Regions from separate parts of the Exiguobacterium sp. LL15 genome, predicted to be linked through region 1. Evidence: predicted binding sites of a transcription regulator. Region 1 holds the regulator's gene; the other holds the start of a gene.
The links. Region 1 encodes LexA, which represses DNA repair genes until DNA is damaged. Its sites were predicted from a motif close to CGAACATATGTTCG; they were not measured.
Positions count from the first base shown of each region.

Region 2: NOM72_RS12195 (NUMOD4 domain-containing protein) is a predicted target of LexA. The motif match lies at 1,449-1,462, and genes of this name have one in related genera.

Region 1 is NZ_JANFNX010000001.1:1,740,746-1,753,230, forward strand. It holds gene NOM72_RS09135 (ABC transporter transmembrane domain-containing protein) at 1-88, opposite strand, end outside; gene NOM72_RS09140 (YneF family protein) at 209-439, opposite strand; gene tkt (transketolase) at 563-2,533, opposite strand; gene NOM72_RS09150 (DUF896 domain-containing protein) at 2,807-3,043, opposite strand; gene NOM72_RS09155 (YneB family resolvase-like protein) at 3,157-3,810, opposite strand; gene yneA (cell division suppressor protein YneA) at 3,856-4,143, opposite strand; gene lexA (transcriptional repressor LexA) at 4,355-4,969, shown strand; gene NOM72_RS09170 (metal-binding protein) at 5,001-5,471, shown strand; gene NOM72_RS09175 (MIP/aquaporin family protein) at 5,658-6,359, shown strand; gene glpK (glycerol kinase GlpK) at 6,403-7,905, shown strand; gene dhaM (dihydroxyacetone kinase phosphoryl donor subunit DhaM) at 8,371-8,739, opposite strand; gene dhaL (dihydroxyacetone kinase subunit DhaL) at 8,732-9,334, opposite strand; gene dhaK (dihydroxyacetone kinase subunit DhaK) at 9,359-10,327, opposite strand; gene NOM72_RS09200 (AzlC family ABC transporter permease) at 10,482-11,183, shown strand; gene NOM72_RS09205 (AzlD domain-containing protein) at 11,162-11,488, shown strand; gene NOM72_RS09210 (hypothetical protein) at 11,576-11,752, shown strand; gene NOM72_RS09215 (GNAT family N-acetyltransferase) at 11,802-12,077, opposite strand; gene NOM72_RS09220 ((4Fe-4S)-binding protein) at 12,052-12,288, opposite strand; gene glnA (type I glutamate--ammonia ligase) at 12,405-12,485, opposite strand, start outside.
Region 2 is NZ_JANFNX010000002.1:148,650-161,134, reverse strand. It holds gene NOM72_RS12200 (methyl-accepting chemotaxis protein) at 1-813, shown strand, start outside; gene NOM72_RS12195 (NUMOD4 domain-containing protein) at 862-1,389, opposite strand; gene NOM72_RS12190 (AAA family ATPase) at 1,522-2,100, shown strand; gene NOM72_RS12185 (GNAT family N-acetyltransferase) at 2,139-2,480, opposite strand; gene NOM72_RS12180 (DNA alkylation repair protein) at 2,481-3,527, opposite strand; gene NOM72_RS12175 (bifunctional transcriptional activator/DNA repair enzyme AdaA) at 3,524-4,567, opposite strand; gene NOM72_RS12170 (class I SAM-dependent methyltransferase) at 4,730-5,305, shown strand; gene NOM72_RS12165 (response regulator transcription factor) at 5,283-5,972, shown strand; gene NOM72_RS12160 (sensor histidine kinase) at 5,969-7,318, shown strand; gene NOM72_RS12155 (acyltransferase family protein) at 7,454-9,247, shown strand; gene NOM72_RS12150 (copper resistance D family protein) at 9,298-10,350, opposite strand; gene NOM72_RS12145 (copper resistance CopC family protein) at 10,284-10,811, opposite strand; gene NOM72_RS12140 (hypothetical protein) at 10,875-12,245, opposite strand.

The DNA.
Region 1 (12,485 bases):
CCGCTACAAAAATCAAACTGACGACCCCAAGACTATACGCTTTCCATTCTCGCCGGAAAAACCAACCGAGTTTCCTGAAGACTCCCATTCAAGTCTCCCCCCTTTTTTAAATCCTATGATTATTTGAAATAGTCTCACATTTTAGATTAGTTCTCTTTCTAAAAAATAGCAAATAAAAAGGAGACCATTTAGTCCCCTTTCGTACAGCTTATTTTTTAGGTGATTTCATTGAACCACTCATTGAACGCATCACTTGGTTGACTTTCTTTTGTGATGGCTTTTGACCCATTTGCATCATCAATGTCTTAATCATATCTTCGTTGATTGGTGGGTTTTGCTCCAAGTAGTTCATCATGTATCGACGAGCGATATAGAAACCAAGGGCGACACCTGCTACCAAGCAAAGAAGGGCAATTAAAATCCAAATCCATGTAGCCAAGTTGCTTCCTCCTCTAACTTAAAACGTCGCTTTTTACTATACTATAATTCCAATTGTTTGCATAGATGATAATAGATGAAAAACGAGCCCGACGTAAGATCGGACCCGTTTTTCCGGAAAAGATTATCCGAGTTGTTTGACTGTCGCTAAAACGTTCTCAACAGACATGCCGTATTCTTTCAAGAGGAAGTCTCCAGGCGCAGATGCACCGAAACGATCGATTCCGATGACTTGTCCTTCTGTTCCTACATATTTGTACCAACCGAGCGAAGCGCCTGCTTCGATCGCAACACGTTTCGTGATGTGTTTTGGAAGAACTGATTCTTTATACTCTGCTGACTGTGCTTCGAATACTTCCCATGATGGAAGCGAAACGACAGCTGCTGATTCACCAAGTTCTTTTTGTGCTTCGACAAGAAGGTGCACTTCTGAACCCGTACCGAGCAAGAGCGTATCAGCTTTCGTGACGTCACCAGCGATGACATAACCACCTTTTTCAGCGCCCTCTGTCGTCGTGCCTTCAAGTTCAGGAAGACCTTGACGTGTCAAGACGAGAAGTGTTGGTTTGTCTTTCGCTTGAACCGCTGTTTTCCATGCTGCGATCGTCTCTTTTCCGTCTGCTGGACGGTAGATCGTGACGTTCGGCATTGCACGGAAGCTCATCAAGTGCTCGACTGGCTCGTGTGTTGGACCATCTTCCCCGACAGCGATCGAGTCGTGCGTCAAGACGAAGATTGATGGAAGCCCCATTAATGCTGCTAAACGAACAGCTGGACGGAGGTAATCCGAGAAGACGAAGAATGTCGCACCGTAAGGAATGACGCCGCCGTGAAGTGCCATACCGTTGACAGCCGCAGCCATTGCGAATTCACGTACACCGAACCAGATGTTACGACCGCTTGGGTCGATATCGAAGTCTGCTTCGCCTTTGAGCATCGTGTTGTTCGATCCTGCAAGGTCAGCTGAACCACCGAACAATGTCGGAACGTTCTTCGCAAGACCGTTCAAGACTTCACCACTCGTTTGACGTGTCGCTTTTTTCGATGACAAGTCGTACGTCGGAAGATCTGCTTCCCAGTTGCTTGGCAATTCGTTTGCGATCGCGCGAACGAGTTCCGCATGCAATTCTGGATGAGCTGCTTCGTATTGTTTCATCGTTTCGTTCCATGCGTCTTCCGCAGAAGCACCACGTTGGACGATCCGCTCGTCGAACAATGATTTGACTTCTTCAGGGACGTAGAACTCTTCGTGATCCCAAATGTAGCTAGCTTTCGTCAATTTGATTTCCGCTTCACCGAGTGGTGCACCGTGAGAAGCCGATTTCCCTGATTTGTTCGGTGAACCGAAGCCGATGACTGTCTTGACTTCGATCAATGTTGGTTTTGTCGTCTCTGCTTGCGCCGCCGCGATTGCTTTCGAAATCGAATCGATATCCGTTCCGTCTTCTACGCGAATGACTTGCCAGTTGTACGCTTCGAAGCGCTTCTGGACGTTTTCAGAGAATGATTTATCGAGATCGCCATCAAGTGAGATATCGTTTGAATCATACAATACGACCAATTTACCAAGACCAAGGTGACCTGCGAGTGAAGCCGCTTCAGCTGAGACACCTTCCATTAAGTCTCCATCTCCACAAATTCCGTATGTGAAGTGATCGACGACGTTGAGATCGTCACGGTTGTATTTTGCTTCAAGATGACGTTCTGCCATCGCCATACCAACTGCCATTGCAATCCCTTGACCAAGTGGACCTGTCGTCGCATCTACACCAGCCGTGTGACGGTATTCCGGGTGACCTGGTGTTTTTGATCCCCATTGACGGAATGATTTAAGATCATCCATTGATAGATCATATCCCGATAGGTGGAGGAGTGAGTAGAGAAGCATCGAACCGTGTCCGGCTGAAAGTACAAAACGGTCGCGGTTGAACCATTCTGGATTTTTAGGGTTGTGGTTCATATGATCCGCCCAAAGCGAGAATGCCATCGGCGCTGCTCCCATTGGCATACCTGGGTGACCCGAGTTCGCCTTTTGTACGGCATCAATCGATAAGGTACGAATCGTATTAATTGCTAATTGTTCTACTGTCGTCATGTTCGTCAAAACAATCATCCTCTCTCTTTTTCACAAATTCCTACTCATTTTAGCACACTCTTAAATGTGATACAACTTTTCTAAATAGTATGTCACATTAAAATGAATGCGCTATCTATAGCCGTTCTATCGACTCATACAGGATGCATGAATTGATGAAAGATCGTTATTAAGATGTATTGCTATCGTGCAATGTTTCCTCATCTAACAGCGCTAAACAAAAAAGAGGTCCGCTTAACGCGAACCTCTTTCTTCTATAGAAGAAACAAACGATTATTGTTTATTCCGTTCTTCTTCTTGTGCTTGTTTTAATTTCTCTGGTGTTACGTCCGTACCTTCTTCATCAACAATCTTCATGCCCATGAGTTGGTTTTTGAACGATCCACGGAATGCTGCGAGATACGCTGCACGTAACTCTTTTTGCTCTGCCGCTTCTGCTTCTGATAACGGCTCGACTTTTGATTTATTCGCTAATGCGTTGATTCGATCTAATTGTTCTTGTGATAACATGGAATCCCTCTTTCTGTACGACTCAAACTTGAGTAGTTCAATTGTATTCTTACTGTAAAAGAGCTTACTAAAAAAAGCAAGTTAACCGCGTCAGTCGACGGGTTACTTGCTTCTCATTCCGGGCTAGGCGTCAATTCGCGGTATTCAAGGTATCGACGATTGACCGTTGCCTTTGAAATATCATGTCCCATCCCGCGAAGCGTAATGGCGATATCTGAAAACGTCAGTCCGAGCTCTCGAAGACGTACGATTTCTTCGATCGGTACGTCCTTTCGGCTACGCCCGGCGTTCTCTCCTTGGCGATTCAGATTTCGTTCCGGGCGAAAGCCTTGTTCGACCGCTCGCCGCATGCCGCGCGCGATTTTTGCATTATGCAGTTTACGTTGATATTCTTCCACGAGTGAGACGATCTCAAGGACCATCGCTTCTGCATCAGCAAGTTGGTATTCTCCATCGGAATCAAGTGTCATCAACCGAACACCGTGCTTCTTAAACGTGTGCAAAATAGCGATTTTCGCATTCCCTCGACCAATCCGTGTGTCATCCGTTACGAGGACCGCATCTACCGCATCACGTGTCACATGATCAAGAACCGTCAGCATCCCTTCCCGATCGACGTCATATCCACTCTCTTTTTCAGAGACGACATCCACGACATCAAAACCCTTTTGAGACGCGACCTTCGAAAGTTCCATCCGTTGGCGTTCAATCGAACTATCTTGTGCTTCTTTTTCGGTCGACACCCGACAATAAATCACGACCTTCATCGTACCTCACATCCCTGTTCGTTCTTTCACAACTTTTCCATTTTGTCATTGTTGTGCGATTGGTACAACGATTTTGCTTTTTGAGATGACGTGTTTTGTCTCGACATCATTATTTTTAATCAACCAGTTGACGTATTCTTCATCTGACATCGAACCGTCATTGTAGACTTCAGCGATTTGTTCAACTGTAGCGTTCTCATCGACCGTAACGGAAGCAGTCATTAGTTGCGCCACTTTTTCATCCGGGCGCGGTGTGAGTAAAAAGATCACGAAGGCAATACTTAATGCATAGAAGAGAATTGAAAAAGCATGAGTACGAATCGTATGAATCATCATGAATCCCTCCAAATATGAAATGAATGAGTTAGAATAAACGTTCGCGGAACAATTGTTCGCATAACTCATAATAAACACAGAACCCGTGTTCGGTCAACACAAAATGTCGAACAATTGTTTGTACGCTCATTTGTTCTATGTTATAGTGAATCTAGAAACATATATTCTTACATTTCAAACTTCAATCCAGAAAGAGGTGGCAATTCGTATGCGGAAAATGTCTAAGCGCCAACAAGAGATTCTCGACTACATCGTCTCTGAAGTGAAACTGAAGGGGTATCCACCATCAGTTCGTGAAATCGGAGAAGCAGTCGGACTCGCGTCTAGCTCGACGGTACACGGTCATTTGGATCGACTCGAGAAACGGGGAATGATTCGCCGTGACCCGACGAAACCACGTGCGATTGAGATATTGCTTGATAAGCCTGAAGAAATCACGGAAGCCATCGTCCATGTTCCCGTCATCGGGAAAGTCACAGCAGGTCTTCCGATTACAGCGATTGAAAACATCGAAGAACAGTTCCCACTCCCTGCACATTATGTAGGGAACGAGACGGTCTTCATGTTGACGATCGATGGTGAATCGATGATTAACGCAGGTATTCTTGACGGCGATCGTGTCATCGTGCGCCAACAAAACACAGCAGAAAACGGAGAAATCGTCGTAGCTATGACCGAAGATAGCGAAGCGACGGTGAAACGGTTCTTCTTAGAAGATCAACAGGTACGTCTACAACCAGAAAATGACTCGATGGATCCGATGTATTTCGATAATGTCTCCATTCTTGGTAAGGTAATCGGCGTGTATCGGACGATTCATTGACGGAGGGACCAGTTACGACTGGTCTTTTTTCATGCCATCAGGAAATGTACATGATACCGTCAATACCGTCGCACTGACGGGTTACGTTGCGTATTCGGTCGCAACGCAACAAACCGATTGGTTACCGACTGCCATCGGTATCGCTGTCGGTACCCTTTGGTTGTCACCCGACCTCGATTTAAAGTCAGAACCGTATTATCGCTTTGGACCATTTCGAGTTCTTTGGATGCCGTATGTCAAGATCATGCCTCACCGATCGATCTGGTCGCATGGACTGATCATCGGAGACATCATTCGGCTTCTTTATAGTGCTGCGATTCTGATTCCCCTACTATTTATAAGTCTATATTTTCAGGTTCTTGATTCTGCTACGATTGATTCGTGGTTTGCTTCCTTGCCTGCATTCATCGTTGGCATCATGGTGGCGAGTACGATTCATATCCTACTAGATTATTCCAGCAGTTGGTTTCGACCTAAAAAAAGAAAAAAACGTCGTCGGTAACACCTCTTTTGCTTGCTTGCAGGCAGGAAGAGGTGTTTTCTTATCCACTTTTTCGTATCTTTAAACATCAAAATAAAAAATTTCCATTCCTATATTTCAATTATATGTATTGAAAACGTTCTCAAATCGGAGTAATTTAAAGTAGAAAGGCCATTATCTGCTTTAATCCAAAGGGAGGGTTTTTGCATGAATAACTTTGTACTAGAAATGATCGGTACGATGATCCTCATCCTGCTCGGGGATGGAGTCGTCGCCGGTGTCGTCTTGAAAAAGACGAAATCGGAAAACAGCGGATGGATCGTCATCACGTTCGCTTGGGGTCTTGCCGTCATGACAGCAGCATTCGTCGCTGCTGAAAGCGGAGCACACTTGAACCCCGCATTGACGATTGCACTTGCTTTGAACTCTGACCTACCGTGGGCAGACGTTCCGATCTACATTGCCGGACAACTTGTCGGAGCTTTCATCGGCGCCATTCTCGTTTGGCTTCATTACATGAAACATTTTGAAGCGACTGATGATCAAGCCGCAAAACTCGGTGTGTTCGCAACAGGTCCAGCGATTCGTCATACGCCGTCGAACTTGATTTCTGAGATCATCGGGACATTCGTTCTCGTCTTCGGTATCTTGGCACTTGGTTTAACGACGTTCGGAGACGGCTTAAAACCACTCATCGTCGGTTTACTCGTCGTCGTCATCGGTCTCTCGCTCGGTGGTACAACAGGGTATGCCATCAACCCGGCTCGTGACCTTGGACCGCGTATCGCGCACGCTATCCTACCGATTCCGAATAAAGGTTCATCTGACTGGGGCTATTCATGGATTCCTGTCGTTGGTCCAATCATCGGTGGAGCGATTGCCGTGTTCATCTATCAATTGATCTACTAAGATCACGTCTCACTAACACATACCGCTCAAGGGGGATTTCGAAATGGAAAACAAGTATATCCTAGCACTCGACCAAGGTACGACAAGCTCACGTGCGATCATCTTCGATCACGATGGGAAAATCGTCAATTCGGCACAACGGGAATTCAAACAGTACTTCCCACAACCAGGCTGGGTCGAGCATGATGCAAACGAAATCTGGGGTTCGATTCTTGCCGTCATGGCCGAAGCACTCGGAACAGCAGATATCAAACCTGAGCAAATCGCCGGAATCGGCATTACGAACCAACGCGAAACGACGGTCGTCTGGAACAAAGAAACAGGTAAACCGGTCTATCACGCACTCGTTTGGCAATCGCGTCAAACGTCTGGTATCTGTGACGATTTAAAAGAACAAGGTTTGAACCAGAAGTTCCGCGATAAAACAGGACTTCTGATTGATGCCTACTTCTCTGGAACGAAAGTCAAATGGATCCTTGATAATGTCGAAGGTGCGCGGGAGCAAGCGGAAAACGGTGAATTGCTCTTCGGTACGATCGATACGTGGCTCGTTTGGAAACTGTCTGGTGGAAAAACGCACATCACGGACTACACGAACGCTTCACGAACATTGATGTATAACATCTACGAACAAAAATGGGATGAAGAGTTACTCGATATCCTCGGTGTTCCTGCTTCGATGTTGCCAGAGGTTCGTCAGTCGAGTGAAGTCTACGACAAAACGGTACCGTATCACTTCTTCGGTTACGAAGTGCCAATCGCTGGTATTGCGGGTGACCAACAAGCAGCACTCTTCGGTCAAACGTGCTTCGAAGCAGGTGAAGGGAAAAACACATACGGAACAGGTTGCTTCATGCTCATGAACACAGGTGAGAAAGCTGTTTCTTCTGATCATGGACTCTTGACGACGATCGCTTGGGGCGTCGATGGAAAAGTGGAATATGCGCTGGAAGGTTCGATTTTCGTCGCCGGTTCTGCGATCCAGTGGCTCCGTGATGGACTCCGGATGCTGAAAAATGCGAAAGATTCAGAAGGTTACGCAACGAAAGTTGACTCAACAGACGGTGTTTATGTCGTTCCTGCCTTCGTTGGTCTCGGTGCGCCGTACTGGGATTCAGATGTTCGTGGCGCAATCTTCGGGTTAACACGCGGAACAGATAAAGAGCATTTCGTTCGGGCAACGCTTGAATCACTCGCTTACCAAACACGCGACGTGTTAACAGCGATGGAACAAGATTCTGGGATCGAACTGAAGACACTCCGTGTCGACGGTGGTGCAGTAGCCAACAACTTCTTGATGCAGTTCCAATCGGACATTCTCGGCGTTCCTGTCGATCGTCCGCAAATTAACGAAACGACAGCACTCGGTGCAGCTTACCTTGCTGGATTAGCTGTTGGTTACTGGAAAGATAAAGCGGAAATCAAACAACAATGGAAGCTGGATCACCAGTTCAAACCAGAGATGAAAGAAGACGATCGTGAGCAACGCTATGCTGGATGGCAAAAAGCGGTGGAAGCGACAATGGTCTTCAAACCATCAAAATAAAACAATTGACCCGGTTCCTTTTGCAGAGGGACCGGGTTTTTGATATCCAAATAAAAAACCACTCTTCGCTTTATTGCAAAGAGAGCTCAGACTGTAGACAAAAGGGCTGACTCCAAAAAATGATGCGTTTTTTCACGCCCTTTCCTCAGGCGAGACACCAGTCAGTTTTCCTGCTTCATTCAAGCAGGAAAGCGGGTCTTATTTGTCTCTGACAGCGTAAATATGCGCTTGTTCCTGTAGGAGTGGCGTGTGACGCATCTTTTTTTATACTCGGAAGAAAGATCAGAGAAGCGTTTTGTTCACTCGACATCGCTTCCTAGGGAAAAACAAGCAAGAGCGACCCTGCAGCGAAGCGAAGCGGCGCGATGCTTGTCCCAGGAAAACGATTCGAAGCGAACAAAAAAGCGCAATCCTTCTCATTAGAGAACAATTGCACTTTGTCTTCAGTATCGAGGGCTTCACCAATTATTTACCGAACTCTTTTTTCAATCCGTCTTCAATCTCATCAACGGATTTCGACTGTCCGCTTAAGACTGCCGCTAAAAACGCACCTTCGACGAGTGGTGCGTCGATAAACCGAACCGTCCGTTCGCCACTATATAGTTCAAGGGCCAGTTCCGTGTTCATCGTCGCAGAACCGATATCCGTTAAAACGACTCCATCATCGTCCAGTGTATTTAGTGTTTCTTCGATTCGCGTCGCGTCCGTTCCAATGCTACCGTCCTCAAGACCTGCTGCTATTAAGACTGGCGTATCCGGTGCCATCTCTGCCAACAGTTCCTTTAGTCCAGTCGCAAGCTTTTCACTATGGGAAACGAGTACAAGATTAACCATGAAGCACCTCCGCGATTTCGCCAAGTAACAACGCACTTGATAGACTACCTGGGTCCTGGACGCCTTCCGTCGCTTCACCGAAATAAGACGCACGCCCTTTCGTTGCGATACGCGCTTTCGTATCAGCAAGCGCTTGATCGATTGCCGCTTTCAAATCCTCTTCTTGCGAGAGCGCCTCTTGGAACGGTGTCCAGATATCGACCATCGTCTTTTGACCGAATTCCGATTTCCCACGCGATTTGATGCCTTCCGTCGCTTCATGGAAAGCATCCGCGAGTTCTGCACCTTCGACTTCCGTTTTCCCTTTGAACGCACCAGCGAACTTAACGAATGCCGTGCCGTACAAAGGACCGGATGCCCCACCGACCGTCTTGATCAGCGTCATCCCGACCTCTTTCGACAAAGCTCCTAAGTCCTCATACTCGCCGTGTTCTTCTAACGTCTTTTGGACTGCTTGGAAGCCACGTGACATATTGATCCCGTGGTCCCCGTCACCGATTTCCCGGTCAAGGTCCGTCAATTCATCCTTGTGCTGTTCAATCTTTTCCGCTGCTTTGATGAGCGCGCTTCGTAACTGTTCCGTCGTCAACTTCATCTTTGTACACCCCGTTTATCTAAATTAGAATCCAATCGCTTTCGTTTCTGCATCGAGATACCCAAGCAGTTCATCATCCACTGGTAAAAGCGTGATTGAGAATCCGTGCATCTCGAGCGACGTCATATAGTTTCCAACGAACGAACGGGCAATCTCGTACCCATGTGCCTGAAGTTCTTCCGCGACGTATTTATACGTGATATACAGTTCGGATTCTGGTGTTCCACCCATCCCATTCACCATGACGGCAACTTTTTTGTCTGGTACCTCTTTCGTCAGACGATCGAGCAACTCTTTAACGATCGCATCAACGGAAGCGACCGCTTTTCGTTCAAGTCCTTTTTCACCATGGATCCCGATTCCGATTTCCATCTCGTCATCATGCAACTCAAAACCTGGCTTGCCACTCTCCGGCATGTAACATGGCGAGAGTGCCATTCCGATCGAACGAACGCCCTGGATGACTTTTTCTGCGACTGCCTTGACTTCACTCAGTGATTTTCCATCTGCAGCTGCAGCACCAGCAATCTTATGGACGAAGACGGTTCCCGCGACACCACGACGGTCTTCCTCTTTTTTGATAGCAATGTCATCATTGACAACGACCGTGTCGACTTCGATGTCCTCGAGTTCAGCGAGTTCCTTCGCCATATCGAAGTTCATGACATCACCCGAGTAGTTCTTGACGACGAGTAAGACACCTTTTCCACCATGGGCTGCCTTGATACCTTCGAGCACCATGTCCGGTGTCGGTGACGTAAAGACTTCCCCGCAAACAGCCGCAGCAAGCATACCGTCCCCCACGAATCCAGCGTGCGCTGGTTCATGCCCACTTCCCCCACCAGAAACGAGTCCGACTTTTCCATCAAGCGGCACTTTCCGTGCGACGACATTGACCCCTTCGACCTTTTTATACAAATCAGGGTGAGCTAGTACGAGTCCGTCGACCATGTCTGAAACGAACCGGTTTGAATCTTTCATTAATTTGTGCATGAAAAACGCTCCTTTACCTAACTGATTTTGCCGTACCACTTACTCTTTACCACCAAATCAAGTCGAATATGTCGAAAAAAATGATGAAAATATTGACCAGTTGGTGACGATATTCCGCATGAGTGCTATGCTCTTAAAAAAGAGGAGGAATCGAATGTCATCAGCCTTTCAAGCAGGCGTCCGTGCCTGTCTACCCACTGTCCTCGGATATATCGGCATCGGTTTTTCAGCTGGGATCGTCGGTCGTGCCTCCGGCTTATCCCCTCTTGAAGTCGGATTCATGTCCGTCTTCATCTATGCCGGCGCCGCTCAGTTCATCATCACGAGTCTCTTACTATTAAATGGTCCTGCTTCTGCCATCATTCTGACGACGTTCATCGTCAATCTCAGGCACTTGTTAATGAGTCTGACGCTTGCGCCACATGTCGAGACACGTCATCTCCGCGACCGCCTCGGTACCGGAACGCTACTGACGGATGAGTCGTTCGCTGTCGCGATGAACACTGCCCAAAAAGGGAAGCTCTCCCCGTCCTTCATGCATGGCTTGAATCTGACTGCTTACTTCAGCTGGATCGTCGCAACCGTTCTCGGCGCCCTTGTCGGCAGCTGGTTTCCTGATCCCGAGCGCTTCGGTCTCGATTTTGCCCTGACAGCGATGTTCATCGGCTTATTATACTTACAGTTTGAAGGGGAACGTTCCCGTATTGCCGTGAATAGTTGCCTCCTACTGATTGTCTTACTATTGCTTTACATAACCATGCGCTACTTTTCTCCAGAAGTCGCCGTTCTTTGCGCGACGCTCGGTGGTGCAAGTATAGGAGTCGTGATCACACGATGGAAATCCGCCCGGAATTAATCGCTCTTTTTTTAGCTTGTGGACTCGTCACTTGGATTCCACGCGTCTTACCGTTTCTCATCCTTCATGGACTAACGTTACCGCGCCTCGTAACAGAATGGCTCTCGTTCATTCCTGTCTGCCTGCTTGGTGCCCTCTTTTTTCAGAATCTCCTCATCGCTCAAGATGAGGCGTTTCCGACGGTTTCGACGCTTCATGTCTTCGCCGCCCTCCCGACCATGGCGGTCGCGATTTTCAGTAAAAGTTTATCCTGGACGGTCGTGATGGGTGTCGTCACGATGGCGTTTCTACGATTGTATCTGTAAGCAACTTATTCATCTTTAGCCTATTTCGATGTATCTCTTGTGTTATCATTATAATAGAAATAAATGGATAGTGAAGGAGGTCCTGATATGCCAAATAAGCAGTTCATACCCTATTTGATATTGCTGTGCGTCATTTTTATAATCGCGAGTCAAATGGATCTGCCTTATCTGCTAAAACAAGGATTGATTGTGTTGTACGTCATCGCCTATTTCGGCACGCTGATGGTTTCTCGCAAAATGAAAGTTAGGGATCATAAACAATGACTCGAAAAAATCTCCTCTGGTCTTGAGAGACTAGAGGAGATTTTTGTGTTCACGTATTTGCTTGTACGTCCTGATAATCGGATTGATGTTCAAACTCTTTTTTCGCAAACGGACATAACGGTAACAGCTTGACGTTTGCTTCTCGTGCCCAGTTGACGATCTCGGCAACGAGTTGTTCCCCGATCTGTTGATTGCGGTGCGCGGGATCGACGTATGTGTGATCAATGATCCACATGCCGTTGTTCGTATCGCTGTAAGTGATTTCCCCAATCACTTCCCCTTCCTGATGGGCTTCGATTTTACGTTCCGCTCGTTTCAGCTCCATTTGCTTCCCTCCGTTCGTAAGATAAGGCGCCGCTCGGACAACCGTCGACGACCCGCATGACATCGTCCACTGGTGCCCCGTCCGCTTCAATCCACGGACGCCGCTTGACATCAAAGACAGTTGGTAGACTTCGTACACAATGACCAGAGTGAATGCAGACTTCCGAATCAAAATAGACCGTGATTTCTTTGCCTTCATATCCTTTTTTCATGATGTATCGTCTCCCTTTCTTTGTACTCTTGTATCTTTCCACATCCTTGACTCAATCCCTGTCGGCGCTATGAAAAAAGCACTTCCGGACAGAAGTCCGAAAGTGCTTGAGTTGGATTAGAACAAGACCATGTACTGATCGCGTTCCCATTCCGTGACTTGCGTCCGGAACATATCCCATTCGATTTCTTTCAATTC
Region 2 (12,485 bases), on a different contig from region 1:
CTTGCGCAATCGTCGCAAATGGATCAGACAATCGTCGCCTCGACACGTTTGACCGCTCAAGGGCACGATGCGTTAAGTGAGATGCAAACGACACTTCTCAACAGCCAACATGCCGTAACCCGTTTTCAACAGACTGTTCAGACGAATCACACGACACTTGAGACCTTACAAGAGGAAAGCCAGTTACTAAAGGAACAATCCGCGACGACAGAGCAGATTTTGCAACAGACCTCACACCTACAGCAACAGATGGAGACCTCAATCTCGCACATTCAGCGCGTTGCTGAAGAGACGCGCCGCTTGTCGCTGAACGCGCTGATTGAGGCAACCCGTGCTGGAGAAGCCGGTCGTGGCTTTATCGTCGTTGCCAAGGAAGTCGAAAAACTCGCAATCGATATCCGAACGAGTACAGATCACATCCGTCAAGTCAATCAGACATGGACGGCGGGACTCGATCAAGTCGAACAAGCCATCGTGCAGATGACCGAACGTTTTCTCTCAACATCGCAACAGCTCGAGACGGCAACGGCACACTTGCAACAGATGCTGACTGAAGCGACGACGATCGAAACGACACTGGGTACCGTCGAACACCAACGTCAAATCGTCGCAGATGTTCAGTCGAACATGCAGGAACATCTGCAGTCCGTTCAGCAGTTGATGTCGGAGCTCTCTTCTTACAGCCAGGTGCTTGGGGAACAGATGCAACACCACGTCACTCAACAGACGGAACTGAAGACACATAGTGCGGTACTCGAGTCAAGGATCAGTTCGTTGCAACAGACCGTTCGCTCGAATGAATCGCCGTCTTAAATCAAAGGAGCGCCTCCCATCTCTGGTAAGCGCTCCTTTCCTCTATTTTCAGCCGATATAACGTGCTTCCTTTTTATCGATAATGTTGCGGATCCGGTTTTCCGTCACCTGATACTGCTCTGCCAATTGACGAATCGTCTTCCCTTTTTCATACTGCGCGCGAATCGTTCGAATCTGAAACGATGACAGCGTCACATGTTGACCTAACAAGAGATCAAATTCACCCAGCAGTTCAGTATACTGTTGATCGATCGAAGGCAAGACGTCTAAGTTCGACAACTGATCGTCAGCCCGTTTACCATTGCGCCGGACGAGTTGCGCCTCCGTGACGTCTGCCATTAGAAAAGCTTGTGCAACAAGTACACCGACCTGGACACGTTCTCCTCGACCACGTTGATAAAGTGTGACTTTCCGGTATCCTTCCCGATTGATCCGTGGACGGAGCAAGACACCTTTTCGGCGTTGCTGGACACCGCGACACGTCACGATCGTTCGGTCGAGCGATCTTACGCGACCAAACGATGAGACTTCATATATACCTACATAGCCGATGACGGCTTTCCATTGTTCTTGCATGATTGTCCTCCTTCAGACAAGGACACGACGGGACTTCATACTTGAATTATATCAAATTACGAACAAACGTTCTAGTGATGTCACTCGTCGGAATGTGCTATTCTTAGCAGAAAAAGGAAATGAGGTTCATCTATGAAATTCGTCTTGTTACTTGGTCCCCAAGCGGTCGGAAAGATGACGATCGGTCAGGAAATCGAACGATTGACGGAGATGAAAGTCTTCCATAACCATCAGACAATCGATCTGTTATTGCCTTATTTTGATTTCTCTGAACCCGCACATCACCGCTTAAAGGATACGATCCGGCGCGAGATGTTCAAGGAAATGGCGAACAGTTCGCTCGAAGGTGTCCTGTTTACATTCCTCTGTCTATTCGGCGTCGAAGGTGGTGGTCTCGAGTTCATTGAAGAGACAGTCGAATTATTCGAACAAGCGGGTGCTGACGTCTATATCGTTGAACTCGATGCGCCGGTCGCAACACGCCTGCACCGGAACACGACCGAAAACCGATTGACACACAAAGTAACGAAGCGTGATCTCGCTGCTTCTGAACAGGACTTACGCGAGACGGCGGACGGATACCGGACACGTTCGCTTCCAGGTGAACTACCGGACGTCAACTACCTCTTCCTCGATACGGAACAGTTAAGCGCGCGTGAAAGCGCTGAAGCGATTTGCGACCATTTCAACTGGTCCAAAACAACGGTCTAATCACAAACGAGCCCCGTCCTGCTCAAGCAGGCGGGGCTTTAATGATAGAGTTTGCGTTCATATCGATTCGCCTGCAACTGAAATCCGTTCCGACGCCAGACCGCCGCACTGCCCGCTTCGCCGTAAACATACGTCAGTAATAACGTCCGTGCGAGATACGACAAAATCGACGTCAACGCTTCTGTGATGTATCCGTGCTGATCATCCTCATCAGTCGTCGTATAACGTAAGTTTCCGGTCGATGCATTCCATGTGAAGGTAATCGTCCCGACAATCGTTTTCTCACGCAACGCATGCAACGTCCACTTGCAACCCGATTCTTCATCCGTTGCTTCGACAAACAATCGTGACGTCGTAAAATCCGGATGTCGTCCTTTCATTCAGCTCTCCTCCTCGACCTCAAACGTTGCTGTCGCGTAAACCTCTCCGTTAATTAAAATCGTTAATGTATGTGTACCAGGATAATGGACACGCGTCGTCATGTTCCGAAACGATTGGCGTCGTTCAACTTGTAAGACACCTTTAACTTCCCGCTCCCGCAGTTGAAACACCTTCCGACTCGTTCCACGTTGTTTGACGTAATCGATCGCGTATTCAAGACGCAGACGTTGCTCGACGGAACTGTTTACTTGAAACGAAAACTGTAACTCTTGACCAATCGTCACTGGTGAGACGACCAAGTCCGTCACCTCGACCTCACCTTGCGTGACGTGTCCGAACAACTGTAATACTTCTGGATTTCCGCGCTTCAGTAACGTCCGGGAAGCGTGACGTAAAATCCAGTCTGTATTCGGATCTGTTCCTAAGTGACGTTCGATTCGCTCGATCAGGTATTCCGGATGTGTCTTTGAAATATCGTTCAAGTGATTGGCGACACTTTTTCGGACGTAAAGTGACGGATCCTGTAGTAAGGCGTCAAGAATCGGTAACGCCGGACGCGGATCAGCAATCAAACGCGGAATCGCTTGTCCCCACGGCAGACGCGGGCGTGTTCCTTCAGACGCTAAGCGCCGGACGTGTTCATCGTCTGATGTTGTCCATTTAAGTGCCTGCTCGAGGAAACGTTCCTGATCAGCAAGTAAAAAGCGACGAACGGCGAACTCCGACGTCGAATGTTGCGTCAACTTGGCAAGTATCTCTATCGCAAGCGTCCAGTCAGAAAGGTCTGCCGTTCGTTCGACATACTCTGGAAAAACAATTCCCGGTAGCCCAGTAAACTGCGGTGCGAGTCGCTCTAGCTCCGACACCGAGTCCGGAAACGGTGGCAAGATCGTCTCCAGCGTCTCCGCCACACGACGGACACGTTGTTTAAACGCGAGTTCTTCCCAGTCTCCCTGCTCGACTCGTCTTCGAAAATCCGGTACATCGACCGCTGCTCCTAAGCGGTCGAGCCAACTCGGTGAAAATACATCTTTAATCAAACTCATCCTTCATCCAGTCCTCTCTGTGTGCGCTCCAGTTTGAGCAATGTTTCCTTGCGTGCGAGTCCACCCGCGTATCCACCTAAATCTCCATTCGTCCGAATGACCCGATGGCACGGAATGACGATTGCCAGTTGGTTCGCTCCATTCGCTCGTGCGACGGCACGAACAGCAGTCGGTTGACCGATCCGGATCGCCAGCTCTTGGTACGAGATCGTCTCCCCACTCGGAATCCGCTCGAGTTCTTCCCAGACGCGGCGTTGAAATGGTGTCCCGTACCGCATCAGTGGCGTCTGAAACGATACCGGCTCTCCTTTGAAGTAACGACGGAGCTCCGCTTCGATCTGTCCAAAGACCGGTGATTCCCCGGGAACGATGACAGCGCGCGCTTTTTGACGTAATTGTTCGATTTCCCGCTCCAGTCCACGTCGGTCGACGAACTCGAGCAGATGTAAGAGTTGATCGTCGGCAATCGCCAGCATCGAACCGAGTGGTGTATCAAGCCATTTCGCGCGTAAGACCTGCCCGTCAAAGCGCGACGGTGCCTGCCCGAGAATCCGTGCTGACGCCTCACGAAAACCACTACTCGATTCATAACCTCCAGCCAACTGCCCTTCGATGATCGGCTTACCGGTCCGGATCTCCTTCATCGCAAGCCCCATCCGTCGTGCCCGAGCATACGCGACGAACGTCATTCCGAAGCGTTTCTTGAACTGGCGGCGTGCCGTTGATTCATCGAGACCAAGTGCTCGAAAATCGGCTTCCTTGAATCGTTTGTCTGGTTCTGCCTCGACCGCTTCGATCAAGCGTTGAATCGTACCATGATCGCCGGGATAAGCAAGCGGATGACAACGACGGCACGGTCGATAAGAGGCAAGTAATGCCTCTTGCGCCGTCTCAAAAAACTCACAGTTCTCTGCTTTCGGTTTTCGTGCCGGACACGTCGGACGGCAAAAGATGCCGGTCGTCTTGACACCAACAAAAAACGTTCCTTCGTACGTCGCGTCCCGGCGAACGAGCGCTTCATAATACGTGTGATGTTCCATCGCCTTCCCCTCCTTTGTCCTTAGTATACCGGCTTGTCCGGTCATCATGTCGCCGAAAATCAGGCATTGATATGTTTAAGATTCACTTAAGAAACATCGTCCTGTTTTCGAAAGGGACGATGTGCATACTACATGATATACTCAACGGAAAGTAGGGTTTTCATGTTTGATTTCTTAAAAGAAGCACTTCACGCACCACTCCGTGTCGGAGCCGTCGCACCGAGCAGTCCACGTCTGGCTGAAATGATGGCACGACGCGCCGTCGCCGATCGTCCACGCCAAATTCTTGAAGTCGGAGCGGGTGACGGAGCGATCACCAAAGCTTTACTGGCCGCTCGTTCACCGGAGACACATCTCTTGATTTGTGAACGGAGCGAAACGTTCCACCCGGCACTCGAGCAGTTGCTAGCTCAAGAAACGAATGTCACTCTCTTCATTGGTGACGTTCAAGGATTATCCGATTCATGGAGCGGACAGATCGACGTCATCGTCAGTGGTCTCCCGTTCGCGTCGTTCCCGGCAGCGTTGCGGCATGACTTATTAGCACAATTCCAAACGTTACTACGACCAGGCGGTCACTTCATCGCCTTTCAATACACCCGGTTCCAGTTCAAGATGTTCCGGGACTATTTCCAAGAACACAGTTATTCGCACACGCTCTACAATCTGCCCCCGGCTTATGTTTTCGAGGGGGTACAACAGGAGGAATCTACACATGCCCACGCTCTTGATCGTTGACGATGAAGCAGACATCCGTCAATTGCTTCGACTGTATTTAACCAATGAAGGGTACGAGATCCTCGAAGCCGAAAATGGTGAGGAAGCGTTAGCGACTCTTGCAACGCGTCCAGTTGATGCGATGTTACTCGACGTGATGATGCCCGTTCGCGATGGCTTCTCGACCGTTCAAGCTGCGCGCGCTGCCGGTCACACGTTACCCGTCTTGATGCTGACAGCGAAACGCGAAGACATGGATAAAATTCAAGGTTTGACCTTCGGGGCGGACGATTACATCGGTAAACCGTTCAATCCGCTTGAAGTCGTCGCCCGCGTCAAGGCGCTGTTACGCCGCGTCAGTCAGTATCATGTCCCGACTACTGCTTCAGCGATTCAGGTCGGTCCGTTCACACTCAAAGAAGACGAACGCGTCATCTTTAAATACGATGTACCGCTCGCCCTGACACGCCGTGAATTTGATTGCCTGGCGCTCTTTTTGAGTCACCCCCGTCGTGTCTTCTCGGCTGAAGACCTGTATGAACGGGTTTGGCAGGAGGAAGCACTTGGTTCCGCGTCGAACGCTGTCATGGTCCTGATCCATAAGCTCCGCGACAAGATTGAGGATGTCCCGAAAGAACCGCGCCACCTCCAGACGGTCTGGGGCGTTGGTTATAAGGTTGAGCCATGAGACGGATCAAACTAACTGTTTGGATGCTCGTCTTACTCTTACTCGCCGCGGTTTTAAGTACGGCACTCGCCTGGTTGCTTGCGAGTCAGTTGCCGCTCGGTACGAAGACGGTTCCTCGGTACTATTACACGACAGAGCAAGAAGTCGTCCAAGACGTAAAACGTGATATCGCCCGTTACGAAAACGGGCAATCACCGAACGGTCCTTACGAGTGGGCCGTTTACAGTGCCGATAGTCGTCGCCTCGATGCATCTGACAAGTTTCCGGAAGACTTGACGCCCAGCCGGTTACTCGCTGCTCAAACACCGACGGAGCGAGAGCCGTCCGACATAGGAACGATCCGGACATTGCACCACATCGAAGCGATTTCCCTACCAAATGGGGCGTCCGGTTTTTTCCTGACGGTACAGACAGATAAACCGAGACTCAATGAATATCAAATCGGGAATTCGAACGCCTTCTTCGTCTTACAAGTCGTCTTGTTCATCCTCTTTTTACTACTCTTGACGCGTTGGATTGCCGGATTGTTCCGGGAACTCGAACGACGACTCGAACGGTTGACGGTCGAACCGCCACCAACTGAATCACTCCCACCGGTCAGAGGACCGAAGGAGTTTAAACTGTTCGCCCAATCGATCGAACGAATCGAACAGGAACTCCGAACGTTACGGATGCGTGATCAGGAGCGGTTCGTAGAACAGTTGCGCTTGATCACTAGTCTTTCGCATGACTTACGGACACCCTTGACCTCAATCCAAGGTTTCATCCAGTGGCTGACGGAAAAACATGAGACGTTATCCGCGACAGAACGCGCGGAACTTCTAGCGATCGTCATCCGCCAGTCGGAAACGCTCGCTGCCCGGATCGATGAACTGTTCACGCTCGCTAAATTATCGAACACCGATTATCCAGTCGAACGGATCTCACTCGATCTCGTGACCTTAACGGAACAAGTCCTGGAGCTGTTTCCCGGCATCGATGGCGTCATCGATGGTCCACCTCACGTGACATTGTTCGCCGATCCGATGCTCTTACGGCGCTTGCTTGAGAATTTGATTCGCAATGCGACGCTTCACGGAACTGGTGACCTTCGGATTTCGATCAAAGATGAAGCAGAAGGCATCCAGCTGATCTGCTCAAATGCGATTGAAACGACCTATACGCTAGAGGAACTAAACACGTGGCTGACGCCATTCGGGACGTCGGATGCTTCTCGCTCGTCTGGTGGCTCCGGCATCGGTCTGTCAATCGTTCAGCAAATCATGGCACGTCATGCGGGTAGTGTCGCATTGACTTCACAAGACAACCGCTTCATCGTGACCTGTCGTTTTCCACATGTTTCATAAGCCTGCATCCGATGTGCGCATCGGGTGCTTTTTTGGTCAGGTTGTTACTTCTTAGACACTTCTTTGAAATTGGAATTCGATACACTAAAGACTGTTAGAAATTAGTTGTCGTTTTAAAGGAGTTGTTCGTGTCTTATGAAATCCTCGTCTCGTTCGATTACATATATGCCAGGGCTTGATGGCTTACGTGCCTTCGCTGTTCTATCTGTCATTCTCTACCATCTGTCGGTTTCATTCTTCTCCGGTGGTTTCCTCGGTGTTGATCTCTTTTTCGTCCTATCCGGTTATCTGATTACCGGTCTCTTGTTACGCGAGTGGCAGACGACCGGACGCCTCGATTTGAAACGATTTTGGATTCATCGCTTCCGTCGCCTGTTCCCGGCCCTATTCGTCATGCTGTTACTCGTTCTCGGGTACGTGACCATCTTTGAACGCGAACTGTTGCATACGGTTCGCCAAGATAGTGCCTTTGCGCTCATTTACGGGACGAACTGGTGGTATATCTTCCATGACGTCTCCTATTTCGAGTCGTTCGGTAAGCCATCACCGATTCAAAACCTTTGGTCACTCGCAATCGAGGAGCAGTTCTACCTGCTATTCCCGATCTTACTTTGGTTCGGAATGAAAAATCGTCGCTTGTTCCTGCAATTGATGGGCGTTGCGATCGGTGCATCCGTGCTTGCGATGGCGATTCAGTTCACACCTGGTGAAGATCCAAGTCGTGTCTACTATGGCACGGATACTCGGTTATTCGCCCTATTGATTGGGAGTCTACTCGCTTTCGCGTGGCAACCAACCCGCTTTAAGCTCGATATCCCAAAACGTGGTGTCCGGTTACTGAATCAAATAGGTGCCGTTACTTTGCCACTCTTGCTTATATTGATGATTGTCACAAGTGAGTTCGGAAGCTTCTTATACCGGGGTGGCTTTTTCCTTGTCGCCGTCCTTGCTGCACTATTGATTGCTACAATTGCTCATCCGGCGTCGATTTGGAGTCAATGGTTTGCGCATCCAGCACTTGTTGCGATCGGTAAACGATCGTACGGTCTATATCTGTGGCATTTTCCCGTCATCACACTGATAACGCCAGTCGAGCAAATCGGCACGTTCTCATTACTTCGGACCGTGTTGATCGTCGTCGTGCTTGTCGCCTTAACTGAAGCATCGTATCGCTTTATCGAACGTCCGATTCGTCAGCACGGACTATCCGGTTATTTAGAACGTCTGTCGTTACATCCGCGACAGTTACGTCAGTTTTCAACGATGCAGTGGACGAGTGTTGCCGTGTTGACGATTCTCATCGTCAGCTTCATCGGTAACTTATCGATTCTTGCTGTCTCCGATACGCCGAAGCCAGAACCTGCTTTCGAGAAGATAGCGGCGCCAAAAGAAAAACCGAAGCCGATCCTGAAACCGACGACACCAAAAGCAAAGCCCGATCAGCGAAAAATCTGTCGACCGACGCTTGCGATCGGGGACTCGGTCTTACTCGGTGTCGAAGATTATCTCGGCAGTACGCTCAAGCAATTGACGATTGATGCGAAACTCGGTCGTCAGCTGCGAGAAGCGATTCCGCTGAGTGAGCAGTATGCCGCGTATAATCGACATGGACGCCAAGTCATTCTCCACCTCGGAACGAACGGTAGCTTCCGAAAGGATCAGTTGAACAGTTTGCTCGATCAATTCGCAAATGCCGATCACGTCTATCTGGTCACTGCACGCGTCCCGCGTCCGTGGGAAGCAGAGGTCAATCAGATGTTACGCGAGGCATCGAAACGGAAGCGAGTCGAACTGATCGACTGGCATGCTGTTGCCGTCAAACATCCATCTTACTTCGAAGCAGATGGTGTCCATTTGAATATCAAGGGCGCACGTGCCTATTCGAAGATTCTTGCGAAAGCAACGAATTGCGCTGTTTCAACGAAATAAGACCACGTCAAACAAGGTAGCGGAACGATCCGCTACCTTGTTTTTTATACTCATCCTGTCGCTAGCAACCCAAGATAAATCAAACTGACGCTGAATAAACTCAGCAAGATACCCACTGCATGCCGACGATATCCTAGTAAAAGCAGTGGTAAGGTTGCAATCCCCATCATCAAAACCCATCCATTCCCCACTGGATCACCGGTCGGTAGTTGCCCTAGCGTCGGTTGTTCGAGACGGCTGAGTGAAGCACTCGCCATGAACAGCAATACTAAAATGATACTCTCCATCCGGAGTAACGGACGCGGATCGTACGTTGAGTCAAAACGCAACCGACGCCGAACAAGCGTGCCATTACAGAAAGCATAGAACAAAAGCGGTAACAATAAAAGGTGCTTCAGCAACAACGCTTGACCGTATGGCACGCCCCAGAGATTCGGATAACGTTCAAGCGGAATCGCCAGTTGCATCAGTAACAGCCCTGACAGGATGACACCCGTAAAGGCGATCCGGGCAAACGGACTGAACCAACTTAAAAAGGCAGACCAATGAACGGTCGAGCGAGCACCGATGGCTACCCAAAACACGACACCGATCCAAGCTGTCACACATAAGAAGTGACTAAACTGAAGCGTCCACCCGAGCGCACCGTATTTGGCCGCCGCGTGACTCGTTCCTGCGATGCCAATCCATAACGGGATCGTCAAGAGTGCGAGCAGGATGGATCGTCGCTTTTGCCATGCGAATACGATCAATAGGAGTAAAGCAGAGAAGTAAACGACAAGAAACATCCGACCGATATGCAACTCCAGTAATCCTGTTCGAAGAGCCTCTGTCATCGTTTGCGTCGAAAGTAGAAAACGAACGGCACCAAAGACCGGGATGCTCGTTCCAAGAACGAGCATCCCGAGTCCCGCTACCGCCCACGACGTACCGTCCATTAATAGCGGTTTTCGTTTCGTTGGGATGAAGCATAATACCAAATAGCCCATCCAAAGCGCTCCACCCATATAGACGAGTAGTTCTCCTAGAAACGCACTCATGTCGAACGACGACGTAACACGAGAAGGATGACGATACTGATTAACAGTCCCCCGACGATCCATGGGAGCAGTGTCGGAACGAGTCCTTTTGAAACAGGCTCTGCTTCAGGAACGACTGCTGCTTTTTTTTCCATCGGCTCAGCCTTTTCTACAGTGCTTGTTTCAGCTTTTGCCGCACCCAGTACCGTAAAACGGATCGTTCCTTTCACGGGATGACCATCATCTGAAATCGACGCCCACTTGATCGTGTATTTTCCTTCCGTTAAAGGCTCTGAGACGACAGCACTCAGTTCATTTCCGATGATAAGTGGTTTCGCAAGGGCTTGTTCAACTCCATTCGCGTCTACTATACGTAAGGTGCTCGTTTTTTCAACAGCCTCACTGAACGTCAAGCGGATCCGATCGACGGGTTCAGATAATGCCGATCCATCTGCCGGATTCGAGCTTTTTAAACTCGTGTGTGCTTCGACCGATATGGGCAACAGACAAATGAGGAACAGAAGGGCAAATCGGATGATGCGCATGTCGTTTACCTCCTTTCTGCTTGATGTGTACAAGAAAACCCGCTGTCACCAGCGGGTCGTCCTTTATTGTTGCGGGCGACGACGGAGTGCGAAGAATCCAAGGATCGATGCTGCTGCGATACCAAGCAGTGACCAGACGATACCTGTCGTCGATGCTTTTTCTTGCATACCACCGAGACCAGTGTTCGGCATTCCAGATGGTGCACCTTTGAATTTATCTGGGAACTGATCGACGATTGCTGTCGCAGTCCCTTCCCCTACACCGTACATATGCGCGTACGCTTCACGAATCGCTGGGTACGTTTTGTCGTAATCTTTTTCATTATAGCTATTGAAAGCAAGCAAGAGTTGGTCAATGTGAACCTTTAATCCTTCTTCCAAATCTTTCGCTTTCAAACGTCCTTCTGTTGCTGCATCGAGGAATGCTGCCTGTTCAACACGGTACTCATCAAGTTCCTTCACAGCCATGTCGCGTGCTTGATCATCTTTCGCACCTGTTGCTTTGACATAGTCAACGAAGTAGCCGATGTGGCTCGACCAAATCTTCTTGAATTGTTGCGCTGCTTCACTACCATAAACAGAGCCAATCGAAGCTGTCAGGTCATCCGTATTTTGATTCAAGGCACCGGCCGCAGCGTCAAAGTCTTTTGCTCCGTCAATTCCTTTTTGCATCGCGAGCACTGCAAGCGCCGCATGTTCAGAGAAGTTTCGGTTCAGTCCGGCACGAAGATCAGCTGCTGGTGTATCAACTTTCGTATTTTTGAATTTATCTGGGTACTGATCGACGATCGCACCAGATAACCCTTCTCCCACCATATACATATGCTCGATTGCTTTACGTAGATTACTGTAGGCAGCATCATAATCACCAGCAACGTAGCTATCAAACGATGTTAACAGTTGCGTGATATGGACTTTTAGTCCTGCTTCGAGATCCGCTGCCTTCAGACGTCCTTCCGTTGCTTTATCGAGGAACGCAGCCTGTTCGACACGATACTCATCAAGCTCTTTCAATGCTTTTTGTTTCGCGTCTTCGTCCTTGGCACCAGTTGCTTTGACGTAATCGACGAAGTAACCGATATGGCTCGCCCAGATTTCTTTGAAGGCAGCGCCTGCTTCTTCCCCGTAGACGGAACCAACAGCTGCCGCTAAATCATCCGTGTTTTGATTCAAGGCACCGGCTGCCTGCTCAAAATCTTCTTTACCATCAATTCCTTTTTGCATCGCAACGACTGCGAGATACGCGTGTTCAGATAGAATTTGATCGAGTGTCGCTCGTAAATCCGATGCTGGAGATGAGACATCGAGGGAGACTTTTCCTGAACTGTGAGACATCTTACTATGGTCCTCATGACCGTGAGCACTGACACCTGCTGCTGGAATCAACAATGCGGCACTAAGCGGAACAGCGAGATACGACTTTTTCATCTTCATCTTATGAACACCCCTTTGATTTTTTGGACTTCACATAGATAACGTAAGGAGTTCACGAATGGTTTTATCTTTTTACATTTTTTATTTAAAATATTTTTTCTGACGAAATAAACTTATGTAGCACTTTCATTATTTTTTAGTTTTTATTTACTCATTTCGCGAAATAGCCAACTTATTTTCTAATCATTTCATTAGAATCTTCTTATAACCTCATCTTTTATCTTTTATAGAACAGGAGTG